Regions from separate parts of the Thermoanaerobacterium sp. RBIITD genome, predicted to be linked through region 4. Evidence: riboswitches for the same ligand, from Rfam matches in the RefSeq annotation. Region 4 holds a riboswitch; each other region holds the start of a gene.
What was found. A riboswitch is a leader RNA that binds a small molecule or an ion and turns the genes downstream of it on or off. The one in region 4 is predicted to bind S-adenosylmethionine.
Positions count from the first base shown of each region.

Region 1: another riboswitch for S-adenosylmethionine. It lies ahead of CPG45_RS12470 (methylenetetrahydrofolate reductase); the one in region 4 lies ahead of CPG45_RS02475 (methionine ABC transporter ATP-binding protein).
Region 2: another riboswitch for S-adenosylmethionine. It lies ahead of metA (homoserine O-acetyltransferase MetA); the one in region 4 lies ahead of CPG45_RS02475 (methionine ABC transporter ATP-binding protein).
Region 3: another riboswitch for S-adenosylmethionine. It lies ahead of CPG45_RS00690 (homoserine dehydrogenase); the one in region 4 lies ahead of CPG45_RS02475 (methionine ABC transporter ATP-binding protein).

Region 1 covers NZ_LT906662.1:2,592,826-2,600,837, reverse strand. Annotated here, with positions in the region: gene CPG45_RS12485 (glycoside hydrolase family 31 protein) at 1-2,034, opposite strand, end outside; gene CPG45_RS12480 (MerR family transcriptional regulator) at 2,425-3,333, opposite strand; gene CPG45_RS12475 (homocysteine S-methyltransferase family protein) at 3,758-6,172, opposite strand; gene CPG45_RS12470 (methylenetetrahydrofolate reductase) at 6,188-7,099, opposite strand; SAM riboswitch class I at 7,171-7,265, opposite strand; gene CPG45_RS12465 (GNAT family N-acetyltransferase) at 7,389-7,862, opposite strand.
Region 2 covers NZ_LT906662.1:2,485,999-2,494,010, forward strand. Annotated here, with positions in the region: gene CPG45_RS11890 (acyltransferase family protein) at 1-658, shown strand, start outside; gene CPG45_RS11895 (APC family permease) at 789-2,144, opposite strand; gene metA (homoserine O-acetyltransferase MetA) at 2,335-3,252, opposite strand; SAM riboswitch class I at 3,318-3,426, opposite strand; gene CPG45_RS11905 (YgaP family membrane protein) at 3,499-3,705, opposite strand; gene CPG45_RS11910 (sporulation membrane protein YtrI) at 3,720-4,163, opposite strand; gene CPG45_RS11915 (YtrH family sporulation protein) at 4,160-4,486, opposite strand; gene CPG45_RS11920 (geranylgeranyl reductase family protein) at 4,594-5,781, shown strand; gene CPG45_RS11925 (hypothetical protein) at 5,778-6,059, shown strand; gene copZ (copper chaperone CopZ) at 6,273-6,497, shown strand; gene CPG45_RS17925 (LDCC motif putative metal-binding protein) at 6,526-6,642, shown strand; gene cysK (cysteine synthase A) at 6,784-7,716, shown strand; gene CPG45_RS11940 (ferredoxin-like domain-containing protein) at 7,946-8,012, shown strand, end outside.
Region 3 covers NZ_LT906662.1:135,877-143,888, forward strand. Annotated here, with positions in the region: gene CPG45_RS00685 (MetQ/NlpA family ABC transporter substrate-binding protein) at 1-718, opposite strand, end outside; gene CPG45_RS00690 (homoserine dehydrogenase) at 797-2,086, opposite strand; SAM riboswitch class I at 2,152-2,261, opposite strand; partial or broken gene CPG45_RS00695 (transposase) at 2,411-2,764, opposite strand; gene CPG45_RS00700 (hypothetical protein) at 2,980-3,177, shown strand; gene CPG45_RS00705 (glycoside hydrolase family 2 protein) at 4,278-6,518, opposite strand; gene CPG45_RS00710 (carbohydrate ABC transporter permease) at 6,647-7,489, opposite strand; gene CPG45_RS00715 (carbohydrate ABC transporter permease) at 7,491-8,012, opposite strand, start outside.
Region 4 covers NZ_LT906662.1:514,121-522,132, forward strand. Annotated here, with positions in the region: gene CPG45_RS02470 (BglG family transcription antiterminator) at 1-1,696, opposite strand, end outside; SAM riboswitch class I at 1,915-2,015, shown strand; gene CPG45_RS02475 (methionine ABC transporter ATP-binding protein) at 2,081-3,103, shown strand; gene CPG45_RS02480 (methionine ABC transporter permease) at 3,090-3,767, shown strand; gene CPG45_RS02485 (MetQ/NlpA family ABC transporter substrate-binding protein) at 3,782-4,621, shown strand; gene hydG ([FeFe] hydrogenase H-cluster radical SAM maturase HydG) at 4,725-6,125, opposite strand; gene spoVB (stage V sporulation protein B) at 6,199-7,755, opposite strand; gene CPG45_RS02500 (S-ribosylhomocysteine lyase) at 7,865-8,012, opposite strand, start outside.

The DNA.
Region 1 (8,012 bases), 1.3 Mb from region 4:
TACGTAATTCATAGCGGGTATAGAGGGAATAATCGCTCCAGACTTCACATATATTGGCAATGTATCTAATGGCGCATCAGCAATTATATATGAATTCCCCTTATATTTTTCATCTGTCCAATAGTTGAACCATGTGCCTGCAGGAATATAAACACTTCTCTTATATGTTGACGGTCTATAAATTGGTGCAACCATTATGCAGTCACCAAATAAAAACTGATTACACAAATTATGTACATTCTCATCTTCAGGATATTTCATTACAAGTGGCTTCATTATAGGCAACCCCGTTTTAGAAGCTTTATAAAATTCGTTATAAATATACGGCAATAATTTGTACCTTAAACTAATATATTTCCTACAAATATCCTCAACTTCTTTACCAAAAGCCCATGGCTCATGTGGCTTTGTGTCTATTTCAGTATGTGCCCTAAAGAATGGCGTAAATGTCCCTAACTGCATCCAGCGAGCAAATAATTCTGGTGATGCATTGCCTTGGAATCCTCCAACATCACCACCTACAAAAGGTACACCTGACATACCAATATTCATAAGCATAGGCATTGATGAATCCAATTGCTCCCACCAGCTGTGGTTATCACCCGTCCATACGGCAGAATATCTTTGTATACCTGCATAAGCAGACCTAGTTAATATAAAGGGTCTTTCATCAGGCTTTATCATTTTAAAACCTTCGAATGTAGCCCTGCACATATTTAAGCCGTAACAGTTATGATATTTTCTAAAAGTAGCTGGATGACCATCATTTTCCATTATTACATCATTCGGTACAGTACATTCTGTCCTTTTGTTAGAATTTATAGAAAAATCACTTGGTTCGTTCATATCATTCCATATCCCTGAAACACCCTTACCCAATAACTCGGTGTGCTTTTCAGCCCACCATTTGCGTGTCATTTCCCTTGAAAAGTCAGGAAAAGCGGCTTCTCCAGGCCATACTTTACCTATATATACTTCACCTGTTAGCTTTTTACAAAAAACACCTTTCTCTATGCCATCTCTATAAACTACATATTCTGCATCCTTCTTAACACCTGGATCAACTATTGTAACTACCTTGAATCCCTTGTCTTTTAAATCTTTAAGCATTCTTTCAGGATCAGGGAAGCGGTTAGGGTCCCAAGTGAAAACCCTAAAACCATCCATGTAGTCAATATCTAAATAAATAACATCACAAGGGATTTCTTTCTCTCTGAAAGTATCCGCTAATTCTCTAACAACTTCTTCTGGATAGTAACTCCACCTACATTGTTGGTAACCCAATGCCCATTTTGGTGGTAAATACATTTTCCCTGTAAGGTCTGTATATGTACTTATAACCCTTTTTATGTCAGGACCATATATGAAATAATAATCCATCTCACAATCATTTACCTCAAATGTATAGTATTCGGAGCTTTCTTCACCTAAATTAAAAACTATTTTACAGGTGTTGTCTACGAATATGCCCGAAGCATATTGCCCATTAAAATTTATAAGAAAAGGGATACTTTTATAAAGAGGGTCTTTTGTTGGTGTATGTAATGGATCATCGGTATTCCACATAACATATTTGTAACCTTTTTTATCCAAAAATCCTGTCTTTTCACCAAGGCCATAAAAATGGCTATTAGGAGCGATTCTCTTTTTGCATTTTAAAGAATCCTTCGTCCAAGAGAAGCCATATTCCATATCTTCTGACAAGATATTTTCATCAAAATCATGTATTACGATTCTTCCATCATTTTTATAAATATTAACCCTTATTTCACTTGTAGACACAGTGAAATATTCGCTATTTACCTCAACGCTAAAATCTTCTGTTGACATCTCATTAACAACGGCAAAAGAGGGGATATCTAAGAATTTACTTTCCATATTAAAAGTTATTCTTATGCAATTTGAAGAAAGAATCTTAATTCTCATAATACCTTTGTATGTGCTAAATAATAGGCTGTTACCATCTCTTTTAAAATCATAAACTTCACCAATATACCATATTCTTTTCGTATCCTTTGTTTCCCAAAAACTCATAATATTCTCCTTTCATGCAATTAGTTCGTTATTTCACTGATTATATTACCCTTGTACCTGTTAATTATTTCCACAGATATGGTAAATGAATCAATTTTATATTCTTATATTCATTATAACTTCTCCACTTTTATTCCTCAAGATATTTAAGAACACTGATTTGTAAAGTCAATAAATCAAAATCCACTTCGGGATAAAATTTCATAAATTTTTTTGTTTTGCATCTTATAGAAAGTAATATATTTAAAATATCTAATCTTTTCTATACTTAAAAAAGTAAACTAAGACTTTTTCTCTTATTAAGTATTTGCCTCTTTTTTTAATATAGCCTAGACATTTTTAGATCAAAAAATAAGCCGGAATTTTTCCGACTTATATCATAAAATTTGTCTATTCAGCTTTAATTATATTTCCTTTTTCATCAATTTTGACATTTAATAATTTATTATACTTAACCCAATTATCTTTATACTTACGGTAATCTTCGCTAAGCACGCTCAAGTACTTATCCATATTTATATCTTTCATCGTAATCATCAAATTCTCCAGCATCTTTATAATTTCTGGTGAAGATTCATTTATATCGTTTATGTTCTTTAAAAAATGTTCTTTTGAATCATCCATTTCCGAGTCAGTGATAGATATCCACTTCTTTGATATCTTTTTTGCTTTATCTTTATATTTTTCAAATTCTTCTGCATTTATCTTTTTATATATTTCATTCATTTCATCTGTATATTCTATATTTTCAATATTATCAAGGCGATTAACTAATTCAAGCCATGCTTCTTCCTTTTCTGGTGTATCTATTGGTTCATTTAGAAATGGACTATAAAGTGCAATCAAAATCTCGCCAAAATTACCAGGGAATATTCTTAACAATTGCCTTTTTATAAAACCTTCTTTAGCTTTATCATCCATATCAAGAGACTCTTTAAGAGATATCAAATTTTTTGTGATCTCTGACATATCATCAGTAATATTTAATGTATCGAGGCATAGTTTAATCAAACATTTACACTTTTCAATCCTCTTTGATTCATCTTCAAGATTCATTAGATGTTGTTTAAGCTTATCTTTCATTAGCTCTGGATTTAATATGACTTTTTTTATCTCCTTTACTGGCATATCTAATTGTCTTAAAGTTGCAATCTGTATCAATTTGTCAACATCACTTTGAGAATACTCACGATAGTTATTATCTGGATTAATATCGGGTTTTATCAATCCCTCATCTTCGTAATAATTTATTGCCTTTTTTGTGAGCTTTGTGATCTCCATTACTTCACTTATTTTCATCATAATCCCTCCTTGATTTTATAATAAGCCAATACCTGAGGTCACAGTCAAGGGATTCTAAAATTTTTTGCTAAAAAATTAGTAGTATTTATTATTTATTCAATATTATCTATATACTATTTTAATCTTTGGATCTCTTAAAAGGTAAGTGTTTAGATAAAAAAATCTTGATCTGCAATAATATATTGTTTTTATCTAAAATTGCTCTATAGCAAATTTCTCTCTTTTCAATTTTAAAATACCAAAGTTTATACAAACATTTGCTTTTATCTCATTTAACTATCATCCCCCTTGATAGTTTTTGTATTTCTTTAATTTATTCAGCCAGAGGATAATGATACTATATAATACAAAAATTCCTATATTTTCATCAAATTAGGTACGATGATGTTTAGTAATTTCCTGCCACAATGACTCCGTAAATTTAGCCGCAATTTTTACAGCTTAAATTATCTCTCAAAAAAAAACTATCTGCAATTCTTACAGCATCTTGTGCACTTTTGCCGTAATAATCAGCACCTATCTTTAATGCATATTCTTCTGTCAGGACAGCACCGCCTACCATGACCTTTACGTCCGCATTCTGTTTAAGCAGCTTAATAATCTTTTCCATGTTAAAAAGCGTTGTCGTCATTAATGCGCTTAATCCCACAAGCGATACATTTGAACGCTTTACCTCTTCAAGAATTACTTCACCTTTCACATCTTTACCGAGGTCAATAACATCATACCCATAATTTTCCAAAAGAACCTTGACTATGTTTTTCCCTATATCGTGTACATCACCTTCTACAGTTGCAAGAATTATCTTACCTTTAGATACTGTACCTTTTGGCAGCCTCTCTTTTATTATCTTAAAAGCTCCCTGGACAACTTCTGCAGAGCTCAAAAGCTGCGGCAAAAAATAAATACCCTTGTCATACTTGTCGCCTACATCTTTTAATGCAGGTATGATAATATTATCTACTATTTTAAGCGGTTCCGCACCTTCGGCCAAAATATTCTCAACAATATTTTCAATTTTAGCCTTTTTACCTTCTAAAATATGATTGTATAAAAGTTTGTCATACTCTTCATTTTTTATATCTTTTTTAGAAGATGAATTTTTCACAGGTGTATTACTGCCATATATTTTTAAATAATTTATGCAACCCTTATCTTTGTTCATTAATACCATAGATGCCCTTAATGTATTCATCATTACATCATCGCATGGATTTATAATGGCAGTATCAAGCCCGTAGGATGCCGCCATTGCTAAAAATGCCGAATTAATTAATTTCCTTTCAGGAAGCCCAAAAGATACATTGCTTAAGCCAATTACGGTATTTACACCCAATTCACTTTTAACAAGCTTTATAGCTTCTAAAGTTTCTTTAGCCGCTTCTTGCTCTGAAGATACTGTCAAAACTATACAGTCTATTAAAATGTCATCTTTAGGTATACCATATTCTTTGGCAGTTTCAACAATTTTCTTAGCATTCTTTAATCTCTCTTCTTTATTTTTTGGAAGTCCGTTATCTCCTACAGTAAGCCCTACAACACATGCGCCATATTTTTTGACAATCGGCAATACTTCTCTTAAACTTTTTTCTTTTGCACTTACAGAATTAATTATAGGTCTGCCCCTTAAAATCCTCATTGCCTTTTCTATTGCTTTAATATTTGTACTATCTATCTGCAATGGAATATCTACTGCATTCTGAATCTCTGATACAGCCTTTACCATTATGTTTTCCTCATCTATACCTGGAACACCTACATTTACATCAAGTATGTCAGCATTCGATTTTTGCTGCCTTACCGCCTCATCAACCGCAAGGCTTATATCTCCTTCCTTTAATGCTGTGCTCAAACTTTTCTTCCCTGTCGGATTGATACGCTCACCTATAACCCTTAAAGGGTTATCCCCACCTATAAAAATTGTCTTTGCATTTGATGATACGGCTGTAAATTTATTAACGCGTACATATGGTTTAAAACCTTGGACAACACTTTTTACCAATCGAATATACTCAGGTGTTGTACCACAACATCCTCCGACTATCGATGCACCTTTTTTAATAAGTTCAGGGAAATAACTTGCAAAGTCATCAGGCATCAGATCATATACAGTCTTGCCATCTTTAATTGCTGGCATGCCTGCATTAGGCTGTGCAATAATAGGGATACGTGATACTGTAGACATTTTTTCAACTATATTAACCATCTTATCAGGACCTGTTGAGCAATTTACGCCAATTGCATCAAGCCCTAACCCTTGCAAGCTTACAACAACAGTTACTGGGTCTGAACCCATTAACGTCCTTCCATCCTCTTGAAATGTCATTGTACAAATTACCTTCATGTTTGTATTTTCCTTTGCCGCGAGGATAGCCGCCTTTGCTTCAAGCATATCAGACATTGTTTCAATCAAAACAATATCTGCACCAGCCTGTTCCCCTGCAATTACAACTTCCTTGAAAATCTCATAAGCTTCTTCAAATGCTATATCACCGTAAGGTTTCAGAAGTTCACCGATAGGTCCTATTGACAGTGCAACACTTTTCTCCTGTGCTGCATTTTTGGCAATTCGGACAGATTCACCAATTATTTTAGCCGTTTCTTTTTCAAGGCCGTATTTTGCCAATTTAGCTCTATTAGCACCAAAGGTATTTGTCTCTATCACATCTGCACCTGCATTGATATATGATTTGTGTATGTCAAATACAACATCCGGATGAGATATATTCATATACTCAGGACATTCACCGGTTTTTAGCCCTCTTTCCTGAAGTTGTGTTCCCATAGCTCCATCAAAAATTATTATCCGTTTCAACAGCTCTTTAAATATGTCCATATGCTGACCTCCATTTTAATTTGTCTCTACCTTCTTTTCTGAAAGCTTAAACTCCATATTATCAATTCTACTCGCTATATCAGCAACAACATCTACTTTTCCAAGCGGCATAACATGAATACCGCCAACATTGTTTCTTATATTCTTAATAAATTCGACGGCTATATTTATTCCTTCTTCTTTCCCTTTTATTTTTAATTTTTCAATTATATGTTCTGGAACATCTATTCCTGGAACTTTTTTATTTAAATTAACAGCCATTTTATAGCTTTTAAGAGGGAGTACGCCAACAAGTACTGGTATATTTAAAGCTTCTATCTTTTTTATAAATTTAAACAAAATATCTTCGTCATAAACCGGTTGTGTTTGTATAAAGGCAACTCCTGCATCTATTTTGCTTTTTAATTTGTCAATCGCTTTTTCAGTCAAATCATTGGGATTTGCAGTAGTTCCAATGCAAAATTCAGTAGATGACTCCAACTTGTTTCCACTATAATCATAACCGTTATTCAGAGAATTTACAATCTTTAAAAGTCCAATTGAATCGACATCGTAAACTCCTGTAGCTGTAGGTGTATCACCACGTGACGGATCATCTCCAGTTAAAGCAAGTACATTTCTGACACCAAGGGCATATGCACCAAGGAGCTCTGATTGAAGCCCAATCAAGTTTCTATCGCGGCAAGTAAGATGAAATATTGTTTCAATATTTAAGTGATTCTGCAAGAGATGCGCCAAGGCTATAGGGCTCATCCTCATGTTTGCCATAGGACAGTCTGTTATATTTAAAGCATCTACAATGCCTTTTAATTTTCTCGCTTCTTCAATTGTCTTCGTTATATCTGCTCCTTTTGGCGTGGAAATTTCAGCGGTAATTATAAACTCACCTCGGTTTAATTTATTACAAAGGCTTTCATCTTTAAACATCATAATCTCCTCCACAAAAAAATTCTTTAAAAAAACAAAAAATCTCTTCGCCAAAAGAAGAGATTTGACTTCTCTCATCTTTCAGCGATACGCTGCTGGAATTAGCACCGTGATATCCGGTTGCCGAGTTTCATAGGGCCAGTCCCTCCACTACTCTTGATAAGAGATTTAAAATATTAACTTGTTAAACTATATACTACAATGTATTTCTTAATATGTCAATAAAATTATTTTTTATACATTACAATAATTTAGTAAGTTTAATGTTAAGATTAGTCAAATACTTAATTTATCCTATACTTTTTTCAAGTTCGATTTCATCTCTTATTGGGATTCCATTATCCGCGATAAGCGGTATTTCAGGTTTTATTTTTCTTGCTTCATCAATAACTCCGGGATAAACGGCTTTTATTTTAAATCCTTTTTTTTGATAAAATCCAAGAGCATTAAGATTGTCATTTGTTGTTATAAGCCATATCCTATCACATCCCTCTTTTTTGGCTATCTCCTCAATTTTATTTATTAATGCAGTTCCAATACCTGCATTTTGTTTAAAACTTTCAAGAATTACAATTTCACACTCATTATTTTTTATGATATGCCCTATCATACCTATTACATTACCATCTTCATCATATGCAAAAAAACCTTTTAAATCTTCTGGCTTGTACACAGTATTATGTACGACAATAATTTCAGAACCCCAGTTTAGCTTTATGAGTTTTTTAAATATTTCATAATCCTCAATCACCTGAATTTGCATAACAACATCATCCTTACTAGCTTTTATTCCTTTACTCACTCTTCCAATTCATGTTGAAAAAGGTATTTTACTTGGTTATAGTAACATTATACTATAATTCAAGAAATAGAAAAAGGTCTATACGACATCTTTTTCGATAATATAATAACT
Region 2 (8,012 bases), 1.4 Mb from region 4:
TTCCAGTGTTGCAAGCAAAAATATTGATGAAAATACAGCACATACTGTGCCAAGTCTACCTGATAATAAAAGAGATGTTAAAGTTAATCCATATAATGGTGGGAAAACAGATTCACAGAACAATAATGGAGGAAATAATGAGTCTATAAATGTAATTGAAGGTAAGCAAGAAGTTAAAGCACAAGATGGCAAAGGCATAACAGTTATTGGCGATTCTATTTTGATTGATACCGAACCATATTTAAAAGAATTACTGCCAGGTATTGTTATTGATGGCAAAGTTGGACGGCAACTGTACCAAGCAGTGGATGTCGTAAAGAACTTGAAAGCAAAGGGAGAATTAGGCAATACATTGATAATCGAACTTGGTACAAATGGCCCATTTACAGAAGATCAGCTGCTATCTTTGCTTAAATCGGCGGAACCAGTTAAACAGATAATATTAGTGAATGTACGTGTTCCTCGACCATGGGAAAGCATAGTAAATGCTACATTATCAAAAGTAGCTTCAAAATATCCACATACAGCAATAGTTGATTGGTATAGTGCTAGTGCAGGACATGATTCATTTTTCTCAAAGGATGCTGTCCATCTACAGCCATCTGGAGCAAGATATTTTGCTTCACTTATAGTAAAGACCATAAATGAAAATAAATAGGCAATTGGGACAAAATATAGGATATATGTAATAATAAGACGAAGAGAAATATAGCTTATTTTTACAGCTGTAAAAAATATAGAAAAAATATAACCATTTGAAAAAGCCGCTATTAAAAGCGGCTTTAACTTTAGTTTTCTAAAACTTTTCTAATCTCATTTAATTTAACTGAATCTTTATGTTTCATATAGATATAAAATGGTATGCCACACATAAGCATTATAAATCCATACATTACCGTCTCTGCACCAGATCCATATATTGTCCAGATTGCATAAACAAACCCAAGAAGCGGTACGAAAGAATTTTTTATGAAGTTAAATACATTTATTTTCTCTTCTCTTTTTATAAGAAGCATAATCTCGGCCGCAGCCGTAAATGCATATACTGGTAAGAAAGAAAGTGTAGCAAGCAATATTATGAATGTAAATGCAGATACTAACGACTTTGTATAATTCATGAACAGCAATATGTTAACTAAAATAGACCCGACAATTAATGATATATGTGGGGTTTTATATTTAGGATGTATTCCTGCAAAGATTTCCGGAAATAATCCGTCTTTGCCTGCAGCATATGCAACACGAGCCGTCGAAAGAAGCCAACCTACTGTTGTCCCAAGTACGCTTATGACAGAACCTATAATGACAATATTTGTTATACTTCGGCCTAAAAATTGCTTCAATATGTCCGCAATCGGTGATGCACTTTTGGCAAGTTCTGATTGTGGCATTGCACCCATTGCAAAGAAGTTAATTGCAAGGTACATTATTACTGCTATCAATATGCCAAATATAGTGCTTAATTTGACATTTCTTTCAGGATTTTTAATTTCCTCTGCTGTTATTGAAGCTGATTCAAGTCCTACAAATGCCCATAATGTCGATGTAGCAGCAGCCGAAAGTGTACCAATACCTTTTCCTGCCGGGAATAAAGGCATTATATTTCCTGGCTTAAAATGAACAGCAGAAACAACAATAAAAAATAAGAACAAGCAAATCTCAAATATTGTAATTGTTGTTTGTGTCGAACCTGCTCTTTTTACACCTATTATGTTTATAATTGTAAAAATCCATAAAATTGCACTTGTGTATAAAAATGCTGCCAGATGACTTTGCGATAAAATCGGGAATAATGCACTCGAATAGCTAGCAACAGCTATGACGACAGCGGCATTACCTATCCATGAACCATTCCAGTAAAGCCATGCATTGATAAAACCGATAAAATCCCCAAAGGCTAACTTTGAATACTCATAGGGCCCTCCTGCCTTTGGAATCCTTGAACCGAGATTTGCGAAAGAAAGTGCAAGAAAAATTGAACCGATACCTGTAATTAACCATGCGAGTATTGTTGATCCTGGTCCGGACTTTGATGCCAATGTTGCCGGAAGCATAAATATACCGGAACCCATCATATTGCCCGTAACTAATGCTGTTGCGATAAATAAACCAATATCTTTTTTCAGCTTTTGCGATTTATCCATTATGTATGATTCCTTTCTTTGACATATTAACATTATAAAATTAACATACTAGATTAAAAAAGTCAATGAATAAATTAACGTTTACTAGTACTTACAAACAAAGAATGAAGTTGTAAATCCTTCATTACAAAGTAAGTTTAAATAAAAAAGCATATTTATATAATGTATAAAAATACAAAACAGTAAGTTTTTATTTAATTCTATTGATGTCATATGGAGTTTCCTGATATACATAATAATTAAGCCAATTAGAAAAAAGCAGATTTGCATGGCTTCTCCATTTAACTAAAGGTTCTCTCTCGGGGTTATCTCCCGGGAAATAATGCTTGGGTATATTGATAGCTATTCCCTTTTTTATATCTCTTTCATATTCTGCTTTAAGTGTCAATGGATCATATTCTGAATGGCCTGTAACAAATATTTGTCTACCACCTTTTGACCCTATTATATATAGTCCTGCTTCATCTGATTCCGCAAGTATATCGAGGTCATTGACCAATTCGACATCTTCTTTTCGTACTTCGGTGTACCTTGAATGTGGTGCATAGAATTCGTCATCAAAACCCCTAAGCAAATCGACATTTTTTTTGACAATCCGATGTAAGAAAACACCAAACATTTTCTCTTTTAAGGGGTATTTGGGAATTCCGTAATGGTAATACAAACCTGCTTGTGCACCCCAACATATATGAAATGTCGAATAAACATTATGTTTACTCCACTCCATTATTTCTTTTAATTCTTGCCAATAATCGACATCTTCAAATTCCAATGTTTCGACAGGTGCACCTGTTATTATGAGGCCGTCAAATTTTTCACAGTTGACATCGTCAAATGTCTTATAAAATGTTTTAAGGTATTCTGGTGAGGTATTTTTTGATTTATGTGACGCCGTATATAGCAATACTATATCAATTTGCAGTGGATTATTGCTCAATAATCTTAATAATTGCGTTTCTGTAACACTTTTTGTTGGCATTAAATTAAGTATTGCAATTTTAAGCGGGCGTATGTCCTGATGAATTGCTCTTTCTTCACCCATAACAAATATGTTTTCGTCTGCGAGAATTTTTATTGCAGGTAGTTTATCAGGTATTTTTATTGGCAATTTTATCACCTCCGGTTTTATACATTAAAAATGCCTCTTTGAGAAGAGGCGCGAAAATTCACATCTTCTCATCTTCCAAAGCAAATTGCTTTGCTGGAATTAGCACCATTTTCAGAAAAAGCTGACGGTTGCCGGGTTTCATCGGGCCAGTCCCTCCACCACTCTGGATGAGATATTTCATTATCAATTTAAAATATTAAATTAATTATATATTTGTTATGCTTTTATGTCAATAAAAATATAAGCCTACGTCTCATCTTTTGTAGATATACCAACGAGATCGTAGAAAAAGCAATGGCCTAAAAAACCTTCCATTGCCCAACAAAGGCCCATTATGCCCATGAGTTTACCTGTCTGTGTTTTTCTCTTAAAAAGCCCTAATGCAGCAATAGCGCTGCCAGCTGCTATTCTTATTGCCCTATCATATGGTCCAACATTTTGTTTAAGTAACATTTGTAACCCTCCAATTACTCTTTAATTTGTGTATTTACATATATCTCAATATTTGTGTTAATTATAATGTACTTTACTTTTAGAATAATTTTTTTATTCTCTATCGACAAAATACGACCTTCAAATATATTAAAAATTAAATCAGGATCGACTTTATCGATTTGCTTTCCATATACATCTTTAAGCTTGCTTTTTATGTATTTTTCCACTTCTATTTTAATTTTATTATTACTGCTATTAACACGCGGTGTAATATCTGTTACTACTTTATATGATTGACTTTTTAAAGATTCATTTAATTTATCGATTTTTTCATGTAACATTAAATTATTCATTTTATATGATTCTTTTTCAAAAGTGATTTTTTCTATTAATATACCATTTATAAAATTAACGATTGCACCACCAATGATTATACCAATAAGTAAAACACTAAAAGATTTAGCATATTTTTTCATTTGATTTCACCTATTAAAAAAGATATGATTTTAAACCCAGTAAATGACCCTAAAAAGGCACCTAAGAGTATTAACCCTTGTTTTGCAAGTTGTGTAAATTCACCGCTTAATCCTATTTCAAGACCTCTTATTGTTGTAAAAGAACCGCCAAGACCGACAAGTATACCCCAAAGCCTTATATCTTTTAATATAGAATTTATTATTTTAACAGGTGATTCAAATATAAATATAGATGAGAGAGATCCTATTATTGTACCACCGATTACAACGCCAAGTGATGTGAAATACGGGATGCAAAAGACCCTTATTATTTTTATTAACATAAAACCACCTCATATATTTATATGCATTAAAAATATTTAAATATCTATTATGATTCATATTTGAATTACTCAACTTTGCAATTATAATAATTATAGAGGTGAATTAAATGTATGATACGATAATAATTGGCAGTGGCCCTTCCGGTTCAACACTGGCTAGAAAATTATCAAAAGATGGCTATAAAGTATTATTAATAGAAAAGCACAGTTTGCCGAGGTATAAGGCTTGTGGTGGTGGCATAACATCAAGATGTTATAAATTGTTAGATTTAGATATAAGAAATTATATTGAAGATATTACTTATAAGATTTTATTTATATTTGATAACAATAAATCTATTTGTTTAAAGACAGATAAACCAATTATATATCAGATCGATAGAATTAAATTTGACAAATACCTTGTCGATAAAGCCGTTGAATGTGGATGCAAAGTACATGATGATGAAAGATTTTTGGATTTTTATAAAACTGATAAAGGCATTGTTGTAAAAACCGACAAAAGTGAATATGAAGCAAAAGTTTTGGTAGGCGCGGATGGGATTAATAGCAATGTTGCATATAAAGCTAATTTAAAAAATGGGAATAAGGGCATAGCACTTGAAGCCGAGGTATACACAGAAAAGGAAAATATTGAAGAAAAAAAGGGAGAAGTAATAGTTGATTTCAGTGTAATTAAATGTGGCTACGGTTGGATATTTCCTAAAAGCGACAGACTATCTATTGGCGTAGGAACTTTTTTGAATAAATCAGCTGATATAAAGGAAAAGCTTAATAATTTACTTACAAAGAATATGATAGGTAATAACGCTGAAATTAAAGTATATGGACATCAATTATCTTTTCCAGATGGTAATGAAGGAATCTATAATAGCGACAAAATAATCTTAATAGGTGATGCTACAGGACTTGCAGATCCATTTACGGGTGAAGGTATATATAATGCAATACTTACGGCTAATATATCATATGATGTTATTAATAAATATTTAAATAAAAAATGCGAACTTGACGAATATACTGAAAGAATAAAAAAGGAAGTTATACCAGATATTAAATGGGCATACAGATTATCATTATTTGCCTATAACAATATGCCATTCATACAAAAAGCAATTAGATTCTTTCCAAATGTATTATCATACTTTATAGATATAATAATGGGGGATGATAATTATATTAATTTTAAAACAAAAGTGCCTTTATACGCTGTCCATCTTAAGCAATCTAAGACAAAAACTAAGGTGATAGCGAAAAGTATGATTAAATCATCTATGCAATATGAAGACATATGAAAGATGAAAATTATATCCCTATTGGTCAAGATGAGCCAAAGCCAGTAAAAGCTGGTGAATATGCCTATGTCGACGATGCAAATGATATAATATGCAGGCTTGAAATAAGGCAGGTGGAAAAAACTAAAGTTACATTAGATACAAAGAATTGCTTTTATATACTTCAAGGTAATAGGGCTACAAGCAAAGAATATTTGGAAGAAGCGGCAAATAGATTAATAAATCTTACAAAGAGGTTTCTTGGTGGTAAGGAACATATTTTGTATATTCCGAGATAAAATCTGGTGAGGTTTGGGTTATAAAAATTATGACGAAATATTTATGTTCCAAAACAGGTTGGATATAGTCTGTCTTCCTAACAAAATAGTTGTGTCTTTTGTAGGAGATAATAATTCAAATGTCGATGATATAATATATTGACATTTGGAGATAATTAAACTAAACTTAGTATAGGGGATACCCCTAATAAGTATATGAAAGGAGATTATGCTATGAGTTTATTTGGACCAAAAGGTGAAACAACTACAATAGACGTAAAAGGCATGTCATGCAACCATTGTAAAATGTCTGTTGAAAAAGCATTAAAAGAGCTTGACGGCGTATCAAAAGCGACGGTCGACCTTGAAAAGGCTAATGTCACTGTGACATATGATCCAAAAAAAGTTACTATAGATGATATGAAAAAAGCAATTGTTGATGTAGGCTATGAAGTATAGCAATAAATTTTAAAGGGGCGTATCCTATATGTTTAATTGGGTAGAAAAGTTCTTAAAGAAGCTCGAAAAGGCAAATAAAGAAACATTTAAAGGTGAAGTACCCGACTGCTGCAAATTAAATAATGATAAGAAAATTAAAAAATAGTGGCCGCTGATGCGGTTATTTTTTTACATAAAATATATAATAAAAATGATAAAATATTATTTACAAATATGTTAAATTGCTATATAATATAAATACATAAATTCATAGCGGAATACTAGAATATAAAAAGGAGAGGATATAATGTCAAAGATAGCAAAAAGCCTTACAGATCTAATTGGAAATACACCATTACTTGAATTAACAAACTACAATAAAGAGAATAATCTGGAGGCTAAGCTAATTGCTAAATTAGAGTACTTCAATCCATTAAGCAGTGTAAAGGATAGAATAGGATATGCAATGATTAAAGATGCAGAAGAAAAAGGATTGATAAATAAAGATACTGTCATTATTGAACCTACCAGTGGTAACACAGGTATTGCTTTGGCATTTGTTGCAGCAGCAAAGAGATATAGGTTAATCTTGACAATGCCTGAAACAATGAGTGTAGAAAGAAGAAATTTACTTAAAGCACTTGGGGCAGAAATTGTATTAACACCAGGTCCTGAAGGAATGTCAGGTGCTGTAAAGAAAGCTGAAGAATTGGCAAAAGAGTATGGAAACTCATTTATACCACAGCAATTTAAAAACCCGGTAAACCCGGAGATACATAGGAAGACTACTGCTGAGGAAATATGGAGAGATACAGATGGAGAAGTTGATATATTTGTCGCAGGTGTTGGTACCGGTGGTACGATCACAGGTATAGGTGAAGTTTTAAAACAGAGGAAACCTGATGTAAAGATTATTGCAGTAGAGCCATTTGGTTCACCTGTATTATCAGGTGGGAAGCCAGGACCCCATAAGATACAGGGTATCGGCGCAGGCTTTGTACCGGATGTATTAAATAGAGATATAATTGATGAAGTTTTTCAAGTAAAAAATGATGAAGCTTTTGAGACATCAAGGACACTTGCAAAGACTGAAGGGCTTTTAGTAGGTATTTCGTCAGGTGCGGCTGTATTTGCAGCAACACAAATCGCTAAAAGACCAGAGAACAAAGGCAAAACAATAATAGCTCTGTTACCAGATACAGGTGAAAGGTATCTATCAACGACATTATTCCAAGATTAGTGTAAAAAACTTTAACGTAATTTGTTTTGTAATTTATAGGGGCTTTGTATTTCAAGCCCCTAATTTTTTATATATTAATTATTATATCTTGTACTCAATCAAAGAGTTAAAATATTTTTATAAGCATTACAAAATATTAAGATTGACACTACTTAAACAATGTGTTAAATTATACAAAAGAAATTCACAAATTCATATCAGTTTACTATGAATTTAAGGAAGGGATAATATGATTTCAAGTGATGATTTAGTAAAGACATTAAAAGATGGTGGATTCATTAAACAAAAGCAAAAAG
Region 3 (8,012 bases), 380 kb from region 4:
CTTTATCCTCTTCCCTTATTGCTATAATATTAACATATTGAGAATCTGGTTTTTCCGCAAAAATAGCATCTTTTTGTGGATTTAATCCTAGTGGTAAAGCAAAATTCGAATTAACTGCAGCTGCATCTACATCTTGTAATACTCTTGCAGTTTGTGCTGCTTCTATTTCAGAAATTTTTATATTCTTTTTATTTTCAATTATATCATTGACAGTTGCACCTACATTTTCGCCATTTTTTAATTTAAAAAGGCCAGCCCTCGATAAAAGAATTAATGCTCTAGCGCCATTTGTAGGATCATTTGGTATTGCAATTTTAGCACCATTAGGTAAATCATTTATAGATTTATACTTTTTTGAATATATTCCCATCGGTGCTATTATTGTTTTACCTAGAATTGCTAGTTTTAAATTGTGATCCTTTATAAATTTATTAAAATATGGTATATGTTGAAATACATTTGCATCAATTTCTTTTTGTGCAAGAGCTAAATTAGGTTGCACATAGTCATTAAAGATGACAATTTGAAGATCTATGTTCTTTTTAGCTAATATAGGCTTTACTTGTTCCAAAATCTGTGCCATCGGTCCATCTGTTGCACCAACTTTTAATATTTGCTTCTTTCCGTTTATATTAGAATTACTTGTTTTTGAACCACAGCCTGATAAAATACTAGAAAAAATTAATATAACTAAAATGTACGTTAAAAATCTTTTCACATTAGTCATCCTCCCAAATTTTCATAAAACATTAAATTATTTATATTTAAAATTATTAAATAACTTTAATTTAATCTCTTATACTACTATACTGCTTTCAACCTTCTCCAATTTACTGCCATCATTTTCATTCATTAAAACCTTGTAAAAACTTTCAATATTGATGAATTTACTGTTTTCAAGCACCTCCTTTAATGAATCTATATCTGATTTATCAGCAATAAATATTGCAATAAATGTATTATTTTCATAAATTTGATTAATAAATGAAATCCCATTATCACTAAAAATCGTAAATAGATTTTTTAAGCTGAATTTACTTTTGATTTTTAACCTTATATAATAAGTATTTGTTAGATTATTATTATATACATATTTAGTTTCTTTAGTAATTTCTTCATTTATGTTAAACCCAAATAGGATATTAAGTAAATCACTTACGATTGCGTCACCTGTTGGCAATTGTCCCGCACCTTTACCTATAAAGATATATTCTCCAAAGTTATCTCCGCGAACAATTACTGCATTTTTAACGTCATTTATATGTGACAGAACATTGTCATTATTAATTAGAACTGGTTCAACTCCTGCATAAATATTACCATTGACATTTTTGGCCCATGCAAGCAATTTTACAGTATAATTTAGCTTTTTAAAATACTCAATATCCTCTTCTTTTATTTCATCTATACCTCTTCTGTATATAGAATTTACTTTGATATTAGCTCCAAAAACTTTCCGTATTAATATTACAAGTTTATATAATGCATCATACCCCTTAATATCATTGTCGGGGTTGCTTTCTGCATATCCTAAAATTTGGGCCTGCTTCAAAGCTTCCAAAAAGCTGCATTGCTTATTTATCATCTGTGTTAAAATATAATTTGTTGTTCCATTTACAATGCCACAAATATAATTTATATTATCTGTAACATTTAACTTTTCTATTTGATGGATAATTGGAATTGCACCTGCAACACTTGCCTCATACTTTAATTGGACTTTAAATTCTTTTGCAAGTGAATATAACTCAACTCCATGTTTTGCAATTAATTCTTTATTAGCTGTAATTACATGTTTTCCGGCATATAAAGCTTTCTTTATATATTCATAAGTTGGACTTGTTCCTCCAATAGCTTCAATTACAATTTTTATCTCTTTGTCATATATAATATCATCGATATTAACAGTAAGTATTCTTTCTATGCCATTGATGCCTCTTTGTTTATTAAGATGTTTAACAAGTATCTTTTTTATATTAACTTCATATCCGGTTTTCTCTTTAATTAAATTTTTTCTTGAATTTATTATCTTAAAAGCTCCACTGCCGACAGTACCAAGACCCAATAGCCCAATTTTAATTTCCATTGTTAAATACCCCCCAAAATTTAAAGCCCCCTTCGATGATGAAGAGGGCTAAATGTCCGCCGCTCCTCTCATCTTTCAAGGTTTCCCTTGCAGGATTTGGCACCGGGCGCATCAGATGATTGATGCCGGTTGCCGGGTTTCATCGGGCCAGTCCCTCCACCACTCTTGATAAGAGGCTTTATTAATATCTGATTTTCATTTAAATAAATATTATCATTTTATTTATATTATGTCAAGTTAATTCATTTAACGGCAGCCATGAGAAATAAGTTTTTTATGATAGACTTATATGCTAAAAATATATAACTATAATTTGTATATTTGATAAAGGCTTGTTCTGTTTAAGCTCAGAAGCTCCGCTTGCTTACTTATACTGAGTTTCTTATTACCCCTTTCTTTCATGTTTATGCGATCTTCACGGGATTTAGAGTCTTCCAGATTTTTTAAGCCACGTAATTTCATACGATAGTTGTCCTATTTGTCTTAGCAATTCATACTTCTCTTTTTCATAAGACTCTTTTACTTTATCAATTTCATCTGTCCCTTTATCAAATGCTTTTGCCGCATTTGATAAAAATTCTGCTTTCCATCGGCTCAATTGATTTGAATGAATTTTATATTCTGCTGCAATTTCATTTAATGTTTTTCTTCACGCAGAACCTCAATTACTATTTTCATTTTTTCTTCCGGTGTAAATTTTCTCCTTTTATTCTTACTCTTATTCTAACTTATTTTTAACATTTTGTCTGTATTAATTTATGGTATCATTATAGTGATATATTCAAGTTAGATTGCAACTGTTAGTGATATAAAAATAGTTCTTGAAGATTGCTTAAATGAAAGTATCTAAGATTTGTACAAGTTTAAAAACTTTAAAATGAGGAGGTACTTTAATGGAGATACAGATAGGTATAAAAAAGCAATTTAGATATTTGGCTTTACCAATTATTTGGCACATTTTAGATTTATTTTTGGCTAGTAGTATTAGTAAGGTATATAGGATTTATCTTGAATTTGTGTTTTACACAGGGTTATCTTTGTATTTTATAGCAATTGGTTCCATCAGTTTCAAAAGTTTATTGGATGAGTAGAAAAGTGGAAAAACGTTCTGGAGACTTGTTTTATATACTATAATAGGAGAAATAATTGCCTTTGGAATTGGAATGACAATTTCAGTTATGTTGCCACATGTTGATGCTGGTATAAATGTTTATAAAATAACTGGATGGCCATCATTTATAACTTTTATCATATCAACAATATTTCTCTTCCTTCAATAGCTGAAGAAGCCTTTTATAGAAAGGAATAATAAATTTTAATAATAAAATTTTACTTACTTTATCCTCCATTATCGGAATTATATTATATGCAAGTGGTCACTCACTAAAGCCTTTAGTACTATTAATTTCAGCTATCTGGGGTATCCCATTTACTATATCATATGTTAAATGACTGCGCACTTTATATGCAATCTTTTGGCAAATGGTGCAACTGCCATCTTTATTGCAGCTAAAATGTTAAAAACATAGAACAATATAATAAAACAATCTGATAAAGTAAAATTTTTGTAAAGAAATGTTAGGTAATGTTGATACATGGATGATTTTTTAGGAAGATTATTTCTCACAATTGGTATTCTATTACTTTTTTTACTATTAGAAATAATACTAAAATATTTTCCTCCTAAAATGATAAATAATTTTTATGGCTAGAGACGATTTTGGTAATGTGAACTATACAGCATCTAAATTGGAATTTATATTTTTTGCTTCTATTATTACAGTTATTATGTTATATCGCAGTTAAATATTCGCAAACAAAAAGTAAAAAACAAATTTTTCATGGCGTCTATGATATTATGGGAGGAATTATTATATTACTCTTTGATATACCCGTTTCTACTGTTAATTAAATCAGGATACTTCCACTGAAAGAAAATTCTTTATCTCCTCTTTCATAAGAATTTCCATTTTTTAATAAATGCATTTAGTAAATTTTCTAATTGATTTCCAAAGTTATTTTACGCTATGCTATCCATAGTAAGATAGAAAGGTAACCTCTTACTATTTCTTATTGACATTAATTGAGGCTACCTTATTTTTCTCTATTAGTCAAGTTATTTACACAAAATATTATACATCATCTCAGATACTTTTTAATTACAACTTATATTTTATTTTTAAATACATTTCTATAGAAATAAATATTCTACGTTTTTTAAATTCAATTCAATTTTTGACTCATCAAAAACATATGGCGACTTTGCTTTTAAAGTTATTTTGCCAGTTTTTCTTTTAGATTTAACATAAACTGCTCCTCTTCCTGCTTCCAATGTTAATGGGTTTTCACCAATAAGCTCACCATTCTCATTTATTTCAAATATTACTGGTATATTAGCATAGGGTAAAACAGAATCATTTCTATCAACAACAGCTACAGTTACTCTTGTGCAATCTCCGCCATCAGCATAAAGTTCAGTATCATCAGATTTTAAAATCAATTTATATGGTTTATCATATGGCCTTAATGTATGTTTTGCAACTTCAATCCCGTTTATAATTCCAATTGCCGAAATTTCAGCATTATTGACTCGCACATCCATATAGTCAATTCCGACTTCTTTTAATGAAACTTCAAATGGAGGATGTGGCAAGCTAGGAAAGTCAACCCTGTTTGGAGACAACAACTTTAAAAATTTATTATTAATATATAAACTTACTGAATCACAGTTACTAAATATCAGTAATTTATCTCCATTTTCTTCTTCAAAAGACGGAATTAGGTAAGAAGCTATGAATACATACGCCCCATATAATTGTGGGTCTGCCTGACTTCTGTAAAAATGTGCTGCAAACTTTGGAAGCCTAAAAATATCAGACACGCCATGATAGCATATATTATCTCCAGAGCCAAATGCGCTTGTAGTGTTATAGTCAAATGCACACCATCCTGATGCTCCTGCCATGTTTGGTATTCCATATTGTTTATCTTGAATAAGAGCATGTAATCTCGCATGGTTAATAAGCCTTTGTAAGTTATCATATGATTTTGTTGGATACATATGACCAAGATATTCAGTTACTAAATATTTGCTGTGGTTAGGTAATTGTATTTTTCCCTCTAAATTGTAGATAAAGTCATTATATGTAAAAACGTCCTCGAGTTTTTCGCTGTCTCTCAAATACCTAACACCACCTGTTGGCCTGCTTCTATCCAAGGTATGTGCTATTTTATTTGTTTGTGTATAAAATTCATGGTCATCAAGGGATTCATTTATTCTTACACCCCACATAAATATGCATGGATGGTTTCTATCTCTTAATATCATCTCTTTAACATTTTCTTTTGCTATATGTTTCCATTCATTGTCACCAATATGCTGCCATCCAGGAATTTCTTCAAAGACTAATAGCCCTATTTCATCACATCTTTCTAAAAATGAAACAGCTTGCGGATAGTGTGATGTTCTAACATAATTAAGCCCTAATTCGTATTTTAATATATCAGCATCCTTTCTTTGAACTCTATCTGGCATCGCACCTCCAACATATGGGAATGTTTGGTGTCTATTCAGCCCTCTCAATTTTAAAGGTTCACCATTGATATAAAACTTACCATCATCTCCAAAGTAAACAGTTCTTAAGCCTGTCTTAAATGTATAATCATCCAAAACTGTATTATTAACAATTAGTTTTACTACTACACTATAAAGATGTGGATGATCTGGATGCCATGTCAGTGGATTATCGATTTTGATTTTCTGAATAATTTCTTTTTCTATCTCCTCAACATCAATAATTGAAGATGAACACACCTCTCCATCTTTATTTATAATCTCTGTCAATATTTTAGAACCGTTTATCTTAGTTCCCTGTAATGTCGTTGAAATTAAAACCTCTGCAGAATATTTATCCAATTTATCAACAACAAAATATACATCTTTTATATGAAATTCATTTACAATTTTAATAAAAACATTTCTATATATACCACCAAAAAGCATATAATCTACAATATATCCTTCAGGAGGTATCTCAGGATGTTTATTTGAGTCAACCTGAACTGCAATTAAGTTATCATTATCACCATATTTAATATAGTTGGTAATATCTAATTCAAAAGGTGTGTAACCGCCTTTATGTTCACCAACATAATTACCATTCACATAAACTTTTGCAATCGTCATTACTCCTTCAAAATGAACATAAATCTTTTTTCCCTCATATTTCTTATCAATTCGAAAATGCTTTCTGTACCACGAAACAAATCTATAATCATCCTCGTTAAAATAATGATGTGGCAAAATTTTATTAGTATGTGGTAAGCTTATTTTTTCAAAACCACTTTCATCGCAATAAACCTTATCACCATCCGATGTGTTTTCTGGAATGTACAACCAGTCAATATTGAAATTCATTACCTTTCTTTCCATCAGTTTTCATTCTCCTTTTTTAATTTTTCTTTTAATTTTTAAAATTGTAAATATTTTATTACTCTCAATACTCTTTCATCATTTGTAATCACAAATAAATTAAATCTTAATTATATAGAAAATTTAACTTACTCTTTAACTGCACCACCCAAAATACCTGAAATAAATTGCCTTTGGAATATCAAAAACACAATAATAATCGGAATTGCAGACGCTGATGCTCCAAACATTATCTCTCCATAGTCAATTCTTGAAAACCCATTTAATTGTGCTAATGCTACAGGAAATGTAAACATATCATTGCTTCTTAACGCTATTAATGGCCACATAAAGTTATTCCACTGGCTCATAAACATGTATATAGCTAGAGCACCTAATGATGGCTTCATATTAGGTAATACCACTTTAAAAAATATCCCAAATTCCCCAAGCCCATCAATTCTTGCTGCATCTATTAGTGCATTAGGAAAAGAAATCATGTTCTGTCTCATTAAAAATATTCCAAAAACATTAGCAAGTGTTGGTAATATTATTGCCTGATAGGTATCTATCCAACCTAATTTTGACATCATATTAAATAAAGGTATTAATAATGCTTGATTTGGTATCATCATAGTAGCCAATAAAATTGAAAAAAATATATTTTTCCCCTTAAAATCGTATTTAGCAAATGCAAAACCAGTAATAGAACATAGAAACACTGTTAATATTGTATATAATGTTGAAATTAATAATGAATTCATTAGCACTCTCCAAAAATTAATATCTGATTGAATAGTAAGGTAATTCTTTATCAATTTTTTTCCAATATTTAATTGTGGTGGAAACTTTAATATTTCTCCAGAAGAATGAGTAGCTGATACAAACATCATGTAAAACGGAAAAATAGAAATTACTACACCTACAATTAAAACTAAATATATCAATATTTTACTATATATTTTAGCTTCATTTGGTTTACTTCTTAACATTTTAATCACTCCCTATAACCTTATATTGTATAAATGAAAACACAGCAATAATTATAACAAGAATATAACTTATTGCAGCAGCATAACCAAAATTAAAAAACTTAAATCCAGTATTATACAAATAATGTGCAACAGTTATTGTCGCATTATTAGGTCCACCTTGAGTTAAAACGTATGATTCATCGAATAATTGTAGTGTACCTATTGTTGACGTTATTGTACAAAATATTATAACGGGCTTAAGAAGAGGAACTGTTATAAATGTAAATTTTTGAATTCCATTAGCACCATCTATATCGCAAGCTTCATAAATTTCTTCTGAAATACCTTGAAGACCCGCTAATAATATGACCATATTGTATCCTGTCCATCTCCATGTAAGGGCTAAAATTATAGAAATTTTGGATGAAAACTCTCCATTTAACCAGTCAACAATTGGCAAATGGAATAATCTCAATATATAATTAATAAAACCATAATCTGTATTTAGTAATAATTTAAAAACAATTGAATATGCTACAAG
Region 4 (8,012 bases):
CTTTTGCATCAATATATCCAATTTCTAAAAAATCTTTTAAAAGGCTGTCGATTATTTCTTTTGAATTTACTCCATCGACATTCTTTAACGCAAAGTCATTACATATTTCGATTATGTGTTTTCCATATTCGGCTATATGGACTAATTCATTGTATTTATCATTAACTACTTTCTTCTTTGAAAAGCTCATTATAAAATCGGTATTTAATGCTTTTTTTAATTTTTCCACATCCTCATCAAGAAGTAATGGATTTACTACAATTGTCTCCTTATCATTATTGTCAAGTGGTATTGTAGACACTATCAGGTCTATATCATCTCGATTTTTAAAATCCTTTAGTCTTAAACTTGATACCGTATCAACAATATTTAGTTGTGGGAACATCTGCAATTTTGATAAAAGCATTCTTGAAGTCCCAATACCACTTGCACAAACCACCAAAATATTATGCTTTTTAGCCTTATCCTGCTTCCTGACAAGAGCAGCTCCAAAATGCATAGCAATATATCCAACCTCGTCGTCAGGTATCTCCACATTTAGTTTATTTTTCAATACATTTGAGATAACCTTACATTTATCAAAGAGTAGACCATATCTTTCCTTTATATCATTAATAAGAGGATTTCTAATTGCAAGCCCCATTTTCAATCGAAATATAGTCGGTCTTAGGTGAGTTTTTAACCCGCTTTTTAGAATCGAGTCATATTCTAAATCGGTTTTAAACACATCTTCAGCTATTTTAATCATTTCATATGCAATTTCATTTATAAAGTCATCATTTATTTCATCTGTATTTGCCCTATATCTTGCACCTTGGAGATGTATTGTTATATAGCCTATCTCGTCATCTGGAATTGCAATATCGAGCTCTTCTTCAAGGTATCTTGCAAGCATTTTAGCAAATTTGTATTCATCCGACTTCTTAAGCTCTAAAAGGCTCTCATCACCTATTTTTATCTTTTCTCCGTCTTTTATTCTTTTTAAAGCAAGTGCCAAGTGTACCGTTAGTCCCATATAAGAGCTTTCTGCCAACTCATATTCAAGAGACCTTTCTAATCTCTGAATAGCTTTTTCAATTTTTAATACTGTGTCATAATCAATAAGTCTTAAAAGTCTGTCATTTATATCTTTATCAAGTCTATTTAAATTATTGTACCCTTTATTTAAAAATTCCATTAAGTCCTTTGTCTCGACATTTTCATATAGAAAATTAATTATAGCTTTTCTAATGTTACTTTCTTCGCCAATTAAGTATACACCGACACCAGGTTTTGTAATAATTGTCACGCCTTGTTTATATAACCATTTTTCTATTTCTTTTATGTCATAGCTTATTGTTGCGGTTGTCACATTATATTCTTTTGCAAAATACTCCAATTTAACAGGTTCTTTCATTTGTAGAAGTTCTGAAAGAATCAATTTTCTCCTCTGGTTTGCTCCTATATTAGGCCTATAACCGATAACATCAAAGTTAAATCTTTCTATATCGCTATCACTGCCTTCAACAACTAAAGCCTCAGGCATATTTTTTAATCTTAAACCATAGCCTTTAATATAATCATTTATAGCGTTTAGTTCCCTATATGCAGTTCTTTTGCTTAATTTGTATTTGCTAACGATATCGTCAATACTTATTGGCTCTTTTGACATAACTTTTTTCAAAATATCCAACTGGCGCGCGCTTAACTCTCTCATAAAATACTGTCCTTTCATTTGTGACAATTATTTAATAAGTTAACTTACCTTACAATTATATTATAAACTAATGCTCGCAATTTTCAACATTAAGATGTAAGTACTATGTCAATGTAGTAATGACATACATTTAATAATTCAAACACCCATGACAAAATGCTTGACTTTTCATTTTGAATCTTATATAATCATTTTAACAATTTGATACGAAATTTATTCTCTTATCCAGAGAGGTGGAGGGACTGGCCCGATGAAGCCCGGCAACCGGCACAAAAGTGCAATGGTGCCAATTCCTGCGGCATATGCTGAGAGATGAGAGAGGATTAAACCTCTTTCATAAAGAGGTTTTTTTTATTTTATTTTTTCAAAAAGAGGGGAAAAATTTTGATATCTGTTAAAAATCTAAGCAAAGTTTACAATTCCAATGGCAAAAAAGTTGTTGCATTAAAGGACATAAATTTAGACATCAATGACGGTGAAATATATGGTATTATGGGTTTAAGCGGTGCTGGTAAATCATCTTTAATAAGATGTATAAATATGTTAGAAAAGCCTACATCAGGAAGTATCATGATAAATAATGTTGAGATGACAAAATTAAAGCCTAAGGACTTAAGAAATATGAGAAAAAAAATAGGCATGATATTTCAACATTTTAATCTTTTGATGAATTCCACAGTATATGAAAATATTGCTTTTCCTCTTAAAATATCAAAGGTTAAAGAAAGTGATATAGAAAAGCGAGTTAATGAGCTCCTTGAAGTCGTCGAGCTTGAGGATAAAAAAAATGCGTATCCGTCACAGTTATCAGGTGGTCAAAAACAAAGAGTCGGAATAGCAAGAGCACTAGCAAATAGGCCTGACATAATACTTTCTGATGAGGCAACATCAGCATTAGATCCAACTACGACCGAAGCAATATTAAATTTATTAAAAAGCATAAACAAGCAGTATGGTATAACAATAGTAGTAATTACACATGAGATGTCTGTCATTAGAAACATATGTGATAGAGTAGCGGTTTTGGAAAATGGAGTAATTATTGAAGAAGGCAATGTCATAGACATATTTTCAAATCCATCTACAGAAACATCAAAAAGGTTTTTAAAGGATATGATTGCCGAACTTCCACCTGATATACTTATTGATGATGAAAACCCAAATGAAGAAATACTAAGGTTGTCATTTTTTGGAAAAAGCAGCAGAGAGCCTGTCATATCACATATGATAAAAAAATTTGACGTTGACGCAAATATAATATCAGGCAATATCGAGAGAATCCAAGACTCTCAAATAGGAAATCTTTTGATAAAGCTTAAAGGTGAACCTAATTCGATAAAGTCTGCAATAAACTATTTAGAAGAAAACGGCTTAAGAATAGAGGTGCTTAAAAATGGTATTGTCTAATATATTGCAGTATTTATTAAATTTATGGCAGCTTATGGTACAGCCTTTATGGGAAACAATCTATATGGTGTTTTTTTCTACACTTTTCTCTATAGTGATAGGGCTCCCTCTAGGCATCATATTAGTAATTACAGATAAAGGTCATATATCTGAAAATATAAAGCTTAATAGGATATTAGGCACAATCATAAATATCATGAGATCTGTACCATTTATCATATTGATAATTGCAATATTCCCACTGTCGAGGCTTATAGTTGGAACAACAATTGGATCAACAGCAGCCATTGTTCCATTATCTGTAGCAGCGGCACCATTTGTTGCAAGGGTAATAGAATCATCATTAAAAGAAGTTGACTGGGGTGTCATTGAAGCATCTATTGCGGTAGGTGCAACAATTCCACAGATTATTTTTAGGGTTATGATACCAGAGTCACTATCATCATTGATACTTGGTGTAACTTTGACAATAATAAATATCCTCGGGTATTCTGCTATGGCAGGTGCTATTGGAGGAGGTGGTCTTGGAGATCTTGCGATAAGGTATGGATATCAGAGGTTTGAGACAGATGTCCTCATAGCAACTATTATAGTACTTATTATTATGGTAGAGATTATACAAAGAATAGGAAATTTTCTCGCTAAAAAAGTTGATAAAAGATGAAGGGATGGTTTTTAATGAAAAAAATTATTTTATTGTTTTCATTAATTTTAACGTTATCATTAATATTCGTAGGGTGCTCAAAAAACACTAATAGCAAAGAGGCTATCACAAATAATAACTCAAATGCAGTAAAAACTACAAAACTTGTTGTCGGCGCATCACCTACCCCGCACGCAGAAATACTTAATGTTGTTAAACCGGTTTTAGCAAAGGAAGGCATTGATCTACAAATAAAGGAATTTACCGATTATGTAACACCAAATACGGCACTAAATGATAAGCAAATCGATGCAAATTTCTTTCAACACGTACCATACATGGAAGACTTTGAAAAGAAGAATAATATGAAATTAATAGCATTAGTAAAAGTACATGTAGAACCAATGGGTGCATATTCAAAGAAAATAAAATCAAAAGATGAAATAAAAGATGGCGCAACTGTTGCAATTCCAAATGATGCTACAAATGAAGGAAGAGCATTATTGCTTTTACAAAAACAAGGATTGATTAAGCTCAAAGATCCTAAGGGACTTACACAAACGCCAAGGGATATTGTCGATAACCCAAAGCATCTTAAATTTAGCGAGCTTGAAGCGCCTCAATTGCCAAGAACATTACAAGATGTAGATTTTGCAATAATAAATACAAATTTTGCACTAGAAGGAAAACTTAATCCACTAAAAGATTCAATATTCATGGAAGACAAGGACTCACCATATGCAAATGTGCTAACGGTAAGACCAGATAATCAAAATGATCCTGCTATAAAGAAATTAGCAAAAGCACTAAATTCACCAGAAGTTAAAAAATTCATAGAAGATAAGTATAAGGGTGCTATAATCCCAGCATTTTAATGACTAATGTTTGATTTAAATTAAAAAAGTTATACCGTTTTTCTCCCTCTGCTAACCGGCAGATAATTAAAACCCCGGATATCCGGGGTTTTTTTATGATTATTTAAAAATATAAATCTCTTTCACCATTTTCAAGTCTTTTAAGACGTCTCTTAGTTTCTTCCTTGACCATTTCATTTGGTATCTTTTCTATATTAGCTGCAATTGTTTCTTCACCTATTGCTTTTGTAGTCTCATCACCATAATCAATTAAAAATTCTTTAAATGTAAGAATCGCATTAGGTAAACAGAAATTGTGTATCTGACCAGATTTTGCAAAGCTCATAAACCTGTCGCCTGTACGTCCCATTCTATAGCATGCTGTACAGTAACTTGGTAAATAATGCTGCTTACACAGAGTCCTTAATATTTCATTTGGTGTCCTATGGTCACCAACATCAAACTGTGGTTTTGATGCGCCGTTATTTGATATTTCCTCATGATATCCACCAACACCAGTGCACGAGCCTGCGCTTATCTGTGATATACCAACAGCTATAACTTCTTCTCTAAATTTTGGTACTTCTCTCGTCGATAAAATCATACCAGTATATGGCACTGCCAGACGCAATACTGCGACAAGCTTTTTAAAATCTTTGTCATCTACAATGTAAGGAAATTCGCTTAATGGTGTATTTAGTGCAGGTCTAAGCCTTGGAACAGATATTGTATGTGGTCCTACTCCAAATTTTTCGTCCAAATGTTTTACATGGTATAGCATCGCAATTGTCTCATATTTATAATCGTAAAGACCGTACAAAACGCCAATTCCGACATCATCTATACCGCCCTCCATTGCCCTATCCATAGCTGTCGTATGATAATCATAATCGTGCTTTGGACCTTGTGGATGCATTTTATTATATGTTGGTCTATGGTAAGTTTCTTGAAACAAAACATAAGTTCCGATTCCTACTTCCTTTAACTTTCTATAATTTTCTACAGTCGTAGCAGCGATATTTACATTTACTCTTCTAATACTTCCATTTTTAAGCTTAGTATTATAAATAGTCTTTATAACATCAAGCACATAATCAATAGGGCAATTTACAGGATCTTCACCGGCTTCAAGTGCAAGCCTTTTATGCCCCATCTCTTCAAGTATTTCAACTTCACGCCTTACTTCATCCATCGTAAGTTTTTTGCGTTCTTGCTCATTTGAATGCTTATAGCCGCAATATCTGCAGTTATTTACACAGTAATTGCTTATGTAAAGTGGTGCGAATAAAACAATCCTATTCCCATATATCTCTTCTTTAATATATCTTGCCACCTTATACATCTCTTCGAGTATAGCTTCATCCTCTAGATTTAAAAGTACAGCGGCTTCTTCGGGTGTAATACCCTTTAGATTTTTTGCTTTTTCAATAATCCTTAAAGCATCTTCCTTCGTTGCATTTTCACCATATTCTAATGCAGATTGTATCTTTACGTCATCAATAAAATCAGCAATTTGTCTTTCCATTCACATTTCTCCTTTCCTTGTCCTCAGATAATATCCTCAGACTTAGATTTATTTTTATTATACATTATATTTGTTAATTCTTCAACAATATCATTTTTTTCAGTTCTTCTACATAAGGCAATTTTATTATATAATTAATTGCTAAATATAGTACTAATCCTATGAAGACTGTAAAAAGCATTGATATCCATTGATTTAATCCCACAGCTGAAAGATTAAAGTACATAATCATTACAACTATGCCCATGGTTACTGCTGAGATCAACGGCTTTATAAGCCAATTAATATAGTCTATCGTAAGTCCTGTAATCTTTATGAGTTCCCTCATGTTTAAAATAAATACAAAAGTATCTGCAAATATAAATCCATATACATATCCAAAAAGCCTTAGCCCAGATAAAGGAATCAAAACATACATGGCAATAATTGAAATAACTGTCCAAATAATTGAATTTTTTAATACTATATTTTGCTTTCCAAGCCCATTTAATATGCTCGTTACAATCGATTCTAAATATGCAAAAATACTTCCCCCCGCGATCACTTTTACAAGTGCACCAACTCCCGGACTACCAGGATACAAAAGTGAGGCAATTTGATCAGGAATTGTAAGAAATAAGATGATAGCAGGAAATGCAACCATCGTTGTATATCCTATTGCTTGATTAATACGAAGTCTAACAGCATCCCATTTATTTAATGAAGCTGCTTCTGATACAGCCGGTAAAACAGTAACAGAAAGGCTCATAGTTATTACAGCTGGCATATATGCGAGCGGATACGCCATTCCAGATAGTTTCCCATACTCTGATATAGCTTGTTTATGTGTTAATCCTGATATAATTAATCTTGACGGTATTATAAGTGATTCAAATAAATCCAAGATATTTACAATCATCCTGGAAAATGTAATAGGAAAAGATGCCCTAAAAATTGTATTTGCAATACTTAGCTTGTTCCACCTATTGCCATTATCAGGAATCTCTCTATCTAAATAATGTATTTCATACCTGTAAAAAAATATGTACATTAAAAAACTTGTGACTTCACCAATCGCAATACCAAATACTGCAATTGCAACAGCATACTCTAATCTTATCCCCGTAAATAAACTAAAGAGGTATAATGTCAAGGATACTCTTACAATTTGTTCAACTATCTCAGATATTGAAGCTGGAACCATATTGATAAGTCCTTGGAAAAAGCCTTTAAATATTGACGATGATGATACTATAATTAATACTGGTGAAAAAATAAGTATTGATATATATGCTCTTGGCTCGTGTAGCAAATTATTTGCTATATACTTAGCATTGAAAAATATAAGACCTGATATTAAAAGACCCATCACGATGACTATAAAAAATGAAACCTCCATTATGCTAAATATATTCTTCTTATTTCCCTTAGCCCTTTCTTCTGATATAAATCTTGATGTAACGGCAGTAATTCCTGATGTTATAAATGTGATTGATACAAAATATATGGGAAGTGCTATCTGGTATATTCCTATGCCTTCTGATCCAAGAAGATTTGATAGGATTATCCTAAATACAAACCCTATTCCCCTATCAACGACATTTGCAATTGTTAATATAAAAGCACCGCGAACAAAAGACCTATTGCGCATATATGACACCTCACAATAGTTTATTCGCGGTTTATAATATATATGACATTCTGTATTGTATTATAAAATTGTTCCAAACATTATATGGAAAAATTTCCAAAAGCCTATATTATAACTTCTCTAAAACTCCTTTTGCATACTCCTTTGCTGTAAATAATGAATGGTCCCTGTAGTTTCCACATTGTATTTCATTTGTTGCCGGTACGTCCTCTTCTTTGGTATCTAAAACTTTTTTTAATACCTTTTTTAATACATCT